DNA from 3 places in the Paenibacillus hunanensis genome. Region 1 is predicted to be linked to each of the others. Evidence: riboswitches for the same ligand, from Rfam matches in the RefSeq annotation. Region 1 holds a riboswitch; each other region holds the start of a gene.
What was found. Region 1 has a riboswitch for cyclic di-AMP ahead of SK066_RS00415 (C40 family peptidase). Riboswitches for the same ligand answer to the same signal wherever they lie in the genome.

Region 1 (3,283 bases):
CAATAGAAGGGCTTCATACCGTCTGGCGTTCGGCGGCTATACGTGTCGGTAATATGGAAGCCTGCCTTCTGATACGTACGAATCGCACGCTGATTCCAGGTGAGCACCTCCAGATCGATCTCTGCATCCGGGTTACGGTCGATCGCAGCTTCAGTAATTGCACGCATGAACGATTCACCATATCCATATCCACATAGATCCGGTCGCATGCCAATGCCGAGCCTTATCGTGCCTGTAAGAGGGAAGAACTGAGCGAAGCCACAAAGCTCGTCTGTTGCATCGAGAATAGACACATACTGCTGTTCCCGCAGCTGTGGATCGCCAAACTCAATTCCTAGCTGCTGCATCTGTTCCCAAGGCAACCAGCCATAAATGTTATAAGGCGGCTCATACTGCCAGTTACAAATGAGAGCAGCATGCTCTGTACGCATCGGTACGACGGAAAAAGGTAGTACACATGCAGGCTGCATCGCAAAGCTCCTTTCGATACCATGGAATAAATCGAATAAAATTATAAAATAAATATTGGAAAATGTGTTTACCATAATTTATCCGCGGGTAATTATAAGTAGACATAATTATATGGTTGCCTTATTTTTATTTTAACTTTTTTTGTATAAAGTGTAACCTAATCCAGCTTCATTTCGTTTATATAGTATACAGCTACAAAGCGTAAGAGCACATAAAAAAACCGCAAAAGATTCTGGCGGGAATCCTTCGCGGTTTATATTGATAGTCGATTCATTGTTGTCGAAGTTGCATAATGGTCGAATTAATTGTCTGTAGCGTAAGTGTCAAAAGCATAGTTGCTCATAACACGTTTAGCGCCGACAAAACGATCAGCATAATAATCCATGCTAAGATTATCAATTCGTACACCTTTGGATGTAGAAGCGTGTGCGAATTGAGTGCTGCTTACCATAACGCCTACATGTGAAACTCCTGCTCCAGTCGTGTTGAAGAATACGAGGTCACCAGCTTGCAGATCGCCTTTGCTTACTGCTTCGCCTACCTGGTACTGCGACGTGGATTGACGCGGCAGATCAATGTTCATTTTACTGAATACATATTGTGTGAATCCGGAGCAATCGAAACCGTTGAAAGATGTTCCCCCGATGCGGTACGGTGTTCCCATTGCTGGTTCAATGATCTGGTCCATTCTGGAGTCTGCATGTGCATTGCTGTTCCCCATAACAGTAAATGCAATTGCAAATCCCATGAGTGCGGCGGTTAGTTTCTTTTTCATGTTAAATCGATTGTCCCCTTCCAATGCCTACGAGGTTAGCTTAAGGATTCGGTAGAAGGTCTCCCCTATGATCCCTCTCTTGCAAGATCAATTCACCCAAAACGGTTCCCCCGCTTTCCGGTGCCACGAAATTTGGCTTTACACATTTGATTAATGCACCGTACGACGATATCCAACTTTTACGACAATTTTCGGCTTTTCTGACAATAGTTACAAGCTTACTTTTAAAGTTTACAAAGTTGTTACTAAAAACTTGCTGGGTTTATTCTAACAAAGGTTCTTTACTTTGGCAATGTCTGTTATGCACTTTTTACCTGAAAAATCTTGTCATCTTTGTGAGCAGCATGGTGAAAACCGCGCCATTAAAGGGATTACAATTATTAAAAAAATTTAATCTTTAGTCGAAAAATCCCGTATAGTTCGTTCGATATATGCATTTAGACCTATAAAAGTGATTTTTCTGTCGTTTTACTTTGTCATCTTTTAGACTGCTATCCTGCTAGCTTATCGCTATTCAGGCAAAAGATTAACGTTGTTACTCATAGCTCCGTTGGTTTTTCACACTCGATCCGCTACAATAAGGTTACGACTGCTTACAGTGTTAGCGATCTCCTAACACGAGGTGCAATAAAAAGTGATTTTTGCGAAGCAAAATATCTTACTGCTATTGGGGCTCGTGTCTGCATGGGAAGCGTAAAGCACGTTTATAGATCAGACAGAATAGGATAACGTCAGATGAGGGCTAGTATGATGTGATTATGCTTATCGTGATATCTTACTTCTATAGAAAGAAATCAATGGTTCTATATTCTGTTCTATTCTATATAGAAGTCGTTTAAGCTTTGCCAAAGCATAGTTATAGACAAAAATGACCGTCAGACATGTAGCAGCTATCCTGCAAAAGGTTTGTAAGATATGAAACGCTGCTTTTTTTATATCGGCAGCAAATATAAATTATGAACAGAAAAGGAGTATTTTTCAACATGGATCAAAATATGGATCAAAATCAATCAGCTCAACCTGCCAAAAAAGCGATGTCTCTGAACATCATTAGTAGCAGTACGAAGAGCAGTAAACATAAAGGCTTTGGTGCGGGTGCGATCAATCTGAATAACGTTTCTCCTATTATTATTGATGGAGGCGAAGCGAAGATTGATATCGGCGCCATGCACGCAAAAAGTAAAGTAGAGCGCGGCATCAAGTTCACCACCAATCGTGAGGAGCTGGAAGGCGGACGTCAGGTATGGGTCGTCTGGGTCGCGGTAGATAAGCAGCCAGAAGGCGGAAGCTATGCTGGAGCCACAGCCTGCGAGATGTGGATTGATGAGGAGCATAAAAAGGGCTGGAAAATCCTCGCCGACCATGTGAACAAGCTGGACTATGCGATCAAGCGCCGTATTATGCTGAGTGAGCTTGGTCCGGATGATAAGGCAGCGCTGAAAACATTGCTTGTGAGCCATAATGAAGAATGGTGGAATCGTTCTTCGGATGAGCTGAAGCAGGTGCTGGAGAGCTAAAACAAGCAACGAATACTACACTATGAACGTTAAAACATGAGAGTATACGCCGACTACAGCTTTTTCAATTCGTGAATGAAGCTCGTAGTCGGCTATTTTTATATCCAAAGCGAAAGAATGGGTGCTCGTTCATTCATCCATGCTTGTCATCTCTTCTATTTGCATAAAACAGATACAGAGGATGTATAGACGCTTCCAGCGCAATTTCCAGTGGGAATGTATATTTATACAGCAGAAATTCAATGATTCCACTATAAAATCAATACATTTGCATAAAATATTTAGAGGAATCACCGGAAAACATTATCATCTTCTGGAAAAATAGGGTATAAATGATTAAAACCTTTAGTCCCGTTATGAAATTGGAAAATAGCTTTTGTTAATGCACAATCCATTGTTATAATTGCCTTACAGTCATCTTCGTAAGAAAGCTAACCCTTGCGTGACTAAATTATTCTACAGATGGAGGGAGCAGTATATGCCTAACACAAATGCTATTAAGACACGTGCCATCCATACA
Region 2 (3,283 bases), 2.6 Mb from region 1:
ACATATGCGACAGCAGACAGCGCTGTTAATGCCCTACGAGCATTATGCCGTCCAGTTTTATCCAGAGTTTTATCGGTTTCTCTATGAAAATAAGGAATGGATCGTCTTCGGGCAGGATCTGGGCGGTTACTTTGTCCTGTCATGGGAGAGGCAATGGATCGGCTATTTGTACCAGGAGGAGGATTCGTATCGTATAGCCTATTGCAATGATACATGGCATCATTTTATTAGCTTTTATCATGCTTTTACGAGTGTAGTGCTCCAACAGCTGATCGACAAGCAAGCAGTCTGTACAGATCGCGTTCTAGACCTGGATTCATTGCTAGATACGCTGACTCATTATTATATGGAGATTGATGCGCAGGCGATGCAGGAAGAGCATCATTTCTGGGCAATTCGGCTATATGAATTATCTGAAGGCTTCTTTCCGCTGGATGGTCAAACAATAGCGATGTACCACTCATTGGAATAGCTTTGTTTTAATTTTGGCGTAAAAGCGTCATTTTTCGATTACTTCAGGCGAAGCTTTATCACTAGTAACAGGTATACCATAACCATTTTATAGTAGACCAATGGCATCCTGAGCAGTCGATATATACTTATTTTTGCAAGTGTGAATAATGACATATCATTTTGCGAAATGAGATGAAAAGTAAACTGAAAACACTGAAATATAATGTAAAATTGGAGATAATGAGCGTTATGAGGAGAAAAAAGGAGCTTGCGGAAGGTATCCTTTTACTGCATTTTCAAAAAAGAAAGCTGTGGGAATCCACGGCTTTTTTTGCCTTTTTGATCTGCTTTACACTTCTGAATTACAGGAGTAATATACATTTCAGGATTTAGAGATTCGCGATCGCAACGACTTCTCTCATGCTCGCCGAAGCGCACAGCAGCAGGAAAGCACAATCGTGCTACGCCAGACTGTCCAGACGATCGGTGCAGCAGGAAGCGTACAGATGCGAATCGGCATTTGTCCAGATCAAACAACTGAATTTCAGAAGTTTCTTGTTCTTATTGCTGAGTTTCCGGTCATTACCGGAAAACGGGGGAACCAATTCGCAGCATGTCAAAGGTGTGAGAGCCGTTGATCATCTGCATGGGGTGAATCCGTCAGCGCCGGTAACCATGGGGCCGGCGCTGATGGTAGGGCGACTCTCACCGCCCGAATCCGACAGCTAACCTCGTAAGCGCAAGTCGGGAGAGGAGTGTGGAACTTGTGCCATCATGACACAGGGTATAGACGCTCTGTGTTTTCTTATGCCTTGCTAACGCTCATTAGCTTCTGAAGCCAGACGCACTAGACTGGTGGTTGTGCTGAACTACCTGTGTTGAAAAGAGTGATCTATTCGCTCATTCAAACAGCGTAGAGGATTGTGGACAATTTGAACCTCAATACGATCATTATGATCATCGATCGTAGCTCTTTTACATGATACACGCTTAATCTCCTGTCGACTCGTGCTTGCGAGATAGCTACAGGAGAGCGGGGGAACCATTCGTCAGACCATGCTTCCAGCAGGGCAACTGACACGGGGTGAATTCCGGCAATGCCGGAACGGGCAATCTTCCAGCCCGAACCCGACAGCTAACCTCGTCAGCGATTCAGGAAGAACTTATATCCGGCTTACGTCATCCTGGTCTGCACATCATTATGTGTCAGTCCGGTTACGCACGGAAGAAGCCCGGTGAAAAGTTCGATTTTTACCGAGGCTTCTTTTTTTGCGCCTAATTTCGTGTTTTTCGACTCAAAATCGTTTGATGTGAAGTCAAATTGCAATGAAAATCAAATTTAATCTCACGCATGTTGATGCTGAAGGGGAAAGAAACCATGTTGGACATTTTAATGATTGTGCTCATTTTACTCATGGCATTCGGGCTTGGTGGACTGGGGATCTGGTCATCCAGAGTGATCGGAGAGCGAGGAGAAGAACAATGATCTGGCTATTATGGCTCATTATTGCAGGCTTGCTGGTGTACTTGTGTTACGCCCTGATCTATCCGGAAAAATTTTAAACAGGCAGGAGAGAGTGAGTGAGTATGTTCGCATATATCGGAGTTGCATTAACCTTACTAATTGCGCTGTTATTAGCGCGTCCAATGGGAGCTTACATTTCCCGTGCATTTGATTATACACCGGGGAAGCTGGATCGCTTCTTTGGTCCACTGGAAAAGATCATTTATAAGCTGGGTGGTATCCGGCAAAATAACCAGACATGGAAGCAGTATCTGGTCGCGTTACTTGTTAGCAATACCGTTATACTATTGATCGTGTATATTATTTTCCGTTTGCAGGATAAGCTGCCACTGAATCCAGCAGGTATTGCGGCGATGAGCCCGGATCTTGCCTTTAATACAGCGATTAGCTTTTTAACGAATACGAATCTACAGCATTATAGCGGTGAAAGTGGCTTGTCCCTTTTCTCGCAAATGTCGGCTATTATTTTCTTGATGTTTGTCTCACCAGCGACAGGTATTGCCGCTTCGATCGCGTTTATGCGTGGTCTGGCTGGTAAGCCGATGGGGAACTTTTTCGTCGATCTGGTACGTGCGATTACACGTATTTTGCTGCCACTATGCGTGGTCGCTGCATTGATCTTTATTAGTCAGGGTGTACCGCAGACGCTGCACACGTCCGTCACAGCAACTACGCTGGAGGGAACACAGCAACAGATCGGCATGGGCCCAATTGGGAGCTTCCTTGCAATTAAGGAAATGGGGAACAATGGTGGTGGCTTTTTCGGTGCCAACTCTGCCCATCCTTTTGAGAATCCAGATGCGATCAGTAATCTGCTGCAAATGCTTCTGATGCTACTCGTGCCGATCTCGCTTCCATTTACGTACGGACGCATTGTCGGTAATCCGAAGCAAGGACGAATCCTGTTTGTATCGATGGCAATTATGTTCCTGATCATGCTCAGCTCTTCATTATATGCAGAGCATCAAGGCAACCCACTTATCAATCAACTCGGATTACAGCAAAGTGCAGGCTCTATGGAAGGGAAAGAGGTTCGATTCGGTATTGAGGAATCTTCATTATACTCGGTGGTAACTACCGCGTCGGAGACAGGTGCAGTCAATACGATGCACGATACATTAACACCAATTGGCGGTATGATCGCCTTGAGTAATATGATGCTGAATACCGTATTCGGCGGTTCGGGTGTCGGTATGATGAACGTACTGATGTATGCGATCATCTCTGTGTTCCTTTCGGGCTTGATGGTTGGTCGTACTCCTGAATTCCTCGGTCGTAAGGTAGAGGGGAAAGAGATGAAGCTGA
Region 3 (3,283 bases), 340 kb from region 1:
CCGTGCTGCTCGCAGCATATGTTGTAAAGGGCTAAGACTCTCACTGCAAGGACAGACACAATAGAAATAAGAAAGATTGCTAAAAGTGGATCATTTCGTTTTTTTCACTCTTAGATTCAGTTCTTAAATGTATCAGAGATGAAGCAGGCGCTAACATCCACTTGTACGGGTGGGAGGTAGCAATAAGAACTTTACTTTAAGAACCTTGAATGTAGTGAAGCATCTGATGAGGTTGAAGAATGTTTTACATGCTTTATTTGATGTTAGTTTGTAATTCTATTCCCTCGCTGCATATCCATATTACGCGCATCACGTTGTACCTTCCTTCTTCGCTCATTATCGCGTCAGCTATCGGTCTGGTGAGATGAGCCGAGTTGTTGTAATTGGTGGGAAAGGTAGGTATTTACGCCTTTGGGGCGTTTTAGAGCGAGCTTGTACATGGCTTTGGCGACGGTGGTGGCTTGGATGGGTTTGTATTTGGATAGCCCTCCTCGCAGCAGGGGCGATACTACGCTGGAAATAGCGGCAGCCGTGCGTTCGCCGAGTCGGAATTCTTTGCGTTCTCCTAGTAGCAGGGAGGGCTGGACGATGGATAGGGATGGGTAGCCGAGTGTAGATAGTTGCTGCTCTAGCTCGCCTTTGATACGGGAATAGAAGATGCGTGAGTTAGCATCTGCTCCCATGGCGCTGATGAGCAGGAAGTGTTCGGCTCCCCTTGCCCGGGCTAGCTCAGCCAGTCGGAGCGGGTAGGTGACATCGATCTGGTACATGCGCTCCTGGCTGCCTGCTTGTTTGATCGTAGTGCCGAGGCAGCAATATACATCGGTGGCTTGCCATGTATCCGCATGCTGGTCTAAATGATCGTAATCGGTCACGATCTGCTCAACCTGTATATACGACTGCCAGTCTGGTACGATTTGGCGTACAAGCACTTTGATACGGTCATAGGTTGGTTCATGGACGAGGATATCGACCAGCGAGCGCCCGACCAGACCTGTAGCGCCTGCGACGAGTGCTATGCGTTCTGTCAGTTTACTTCCCCTCCATTCTGTCTGCTAGTATCCATTATGCTGTGTGTTGTGGCTCGATCGGATCGCTCGCTTGCTATGTTTTACTCGTATCGCGCTTCCCTTAGAGTGCTTCCTGTAAAACGATTGGAAGAAGCGTTTCGTTTGTACCTCTATTCTTTATCCCTATACCTATCTATCAGGTGATCTCTCGATCATATTCCATCCCTATATCTCGATTCCTGTATAGCGTCTTCCTTCATATATTTCCTTCATATCATTCGTATGTGTAATTGCAGTTCTGTTATTTATACATGTGTATACCCGAATGCGCAGATGCTGCGTCATTCGGGTGTCAGGCTATGATGCTGCTCAGAGCAAAAAGGCGACACTGCCGCCATTCGTGTGCACAATATGATCGGCACCCAGTCCTCTGTAGATCATGCGTGAATTACTGCTTTCGGTAATAACGTAGATCGGCTCGCTTGTCCATGTACGGCACATTTGGATATACCGACAGCAGAGCGGCAGGCTGCGTTCAAATAGATACACTTTACCGACAGCTAGCTGTGGAATGGTCCATTCGTCCTGGCGCTGTGTATCGAGCAACAGCACATGAGCCACACCCATTCGTTCTAGTTTTACCTTTTCTGCATAGCTATTTACGATCGCGGCAAAGGCAATTCCTTTGACCTTGAGCAGCTGCATAAACTGCTCCCCTGCACGCGTCGCTGGAGATACCAGCACATACTCCTTAGGCAACTCCGATTCCTGCTCCAACTCCATCTCTTTCTCCTCCAATTGTGTGAAGGCAAACAAAAAAGAAGCTGCACAAGAGGTTTTCTCGCCAGCTTCTCAGGCATTCCGCACGCAGACATAGCTGCGCTTACCGGATGTCATGATCATTGTCGCCTCTCTTATATTCAGCTTACGAGGTTAGCTGACGGATTCGGAAGTAAGAGTCTCCCTACAGATAGCAGTCGATCTTAATGGATCGCTGCGATACCGATTCACCCCTGAACAGTCTGTGATGGCTGTTCGCTGGTTCCCCCGCTCCCCGGCTACAGAGCGTCTTCTCTGCGGCTCGGACATTAAGCTGGTTACGGCGCCAATATAGATGTCGTACACCGTAATTTATGAACTTGAGACGAATCATACTCCCCTGTTCAGGCAAAGTAAAGACGAGCGGTTTCGCATTTGGTGTCAATTTGATCATTTCACAGGACAAAATGATCGTTTACCTTCTATTTTCGCTTATTTACACATTATTATTCACGTATACTAGCTTTTTGTATAAAGTAAAGCAAAACCGAGCATTATCGAACTAATGGCATGAATAAAGGGAATGAATCCGATTACATGCATAGCAGCTGACTTAAATGACGGTCTATAGACTTTATCTGGCATTTACGTTGCCTGCAAAATGCCCTATGATGGCTGACAACTAAACCTCACATTCAAAGGAGTGTATGTACGTATGTTATCTGCTGTTGCCACCCTGATTCAGCCTACGGTTGATTCGCAGCTCGTTCCGGTTCATGCTCGTGTTCAGCGGATGGAGCTATTTGTATATGATCAGGCGAAGCTCGCATTGCCAGAATCTTGTCGTCCGCTACATTGTGGCTTGCTGCGCCTATCCGGTGGCGGAGCTACAGGCTGGGCAGAGTTTGAGTTTTCGGATGGATCGGCGCATCTGGATCTAATCAAGTGGGGGCAAGTGTTCCGTCGTCTCAAGCACGTGGAAGCAGCAGAAGCCAGAATCCTTATTCACCAATACGAATCCCTATGGGGCTTCACACGCACCCATCTGGCAGCAGAAGCACTCACCGCATGGCACAAAGCGCTGTCGGAAGGTGTCTCAGGGGCAGAATCAGGTATAGAGGCTTCATCTTATATGACAGGATGGACAGGATTACCGACTGAACGGGAATTTCTCAGCTATTATTGTCAGTCTTATTATTCTTTTTGAGCCATGCTGGTTAAGTGTCTATAAAGGGCGACTGGCAGCAAGCAAATAGATATTTATATCATTGTGGGCATCAGCTATCTGTATATTAACGCATGTTCAAAGTCTGTACTGGCATCTTGTATTTTTTCTATGGCGATGTTGCTGCGCGTTGCCTGCCCGGCCTATTGTACATGCAGGAGAGCTACTATGAAGCAGTAACTATGGAGTGAGCTCAGACAAGCGAGACATGAGTCAATGATGGTGCCGGAGAAGCCTCTATCAAGGATTAAAGGAGCGTTGTTATTGCAATGAGCGGAGAGAAAATTAT

Region 2: linked by a shared signal. The riboswitch ahead of kdpF (K(+)-transporting ATPase subunit F) and the one ahead of SK066_RS00415 (C40 family peptidase) in region 1 are both predicted to bind cyclic di-AMP.
Region 3: linked by a shared signal. The riboswitch ahead of SK066_RS22140 (hypothetical protein) and the one ahead of SK066_RS00415 (C40 family peptidase) in region 1 are both predicted to bind cyclic di-AMP.

The regions. Positions count from the first base shown of each region.
Region 1 is NZ_CP139194.1:97,248-100,530, forward strand. It holds gene SK066_RS00410 (GNAT family N-acetyltransferase) at 1-470, opposite strand, end outside; gene SK066_RS00415 (C40 family peptidase) at 773-1,246, opposite strand; cyclic di-AMP (ydaO/yuaA leader) riboswitch at 1,256-1,394, opposite strand; gene SK066_RS00420 (YwhD family protein) at 2,242-2,763, shown strand; gene SK066_RS00425 (ATPase domain-containing protein) at 3,242-3,283, shown strand, end outside.
Region 2 is NZ_CP139194.1:3,179,988-3,183,270, reverse strand. It holds gene SK066_RS12830 (hypothetical protein) at 1-472, shown strand, start outside; cyclic di-AMP (ydaO/yuaA leader) riboswitch at 1,009-1,208, shown strand; cyclic di-AMP (ydaO/yuaA leader) riboswitch at 1,431-1,618, shown strand; gene kdpF (K(+)-transporting ATPase subunit F) at 1,936-2,016, shown strand; gene kdpA (potassium-transporting ATPase subunit KdpA) at 2,041-3,283, shown strand, end outside.
Region 3 is NZ_CP139194.1:5,442,098-5,445,380, forward strand. It holds gene SK066_RS22135 (oxidoreductase) at 345-1,031, opposite strand; gene SK066_RS22140 (hypothetical protein) at 1,380-1,793, opposite strand; cyclic di-AMP (ydaO/yuaA leader) riboswitch at 1,917-2,088, opposite strand; gene SK066_RS22145 (hypothetical protein) at 2,485-2,976, shown strand; gene SK066_RS22150 (universal stress protein) at 3,264-3,283, shown strand, end outside.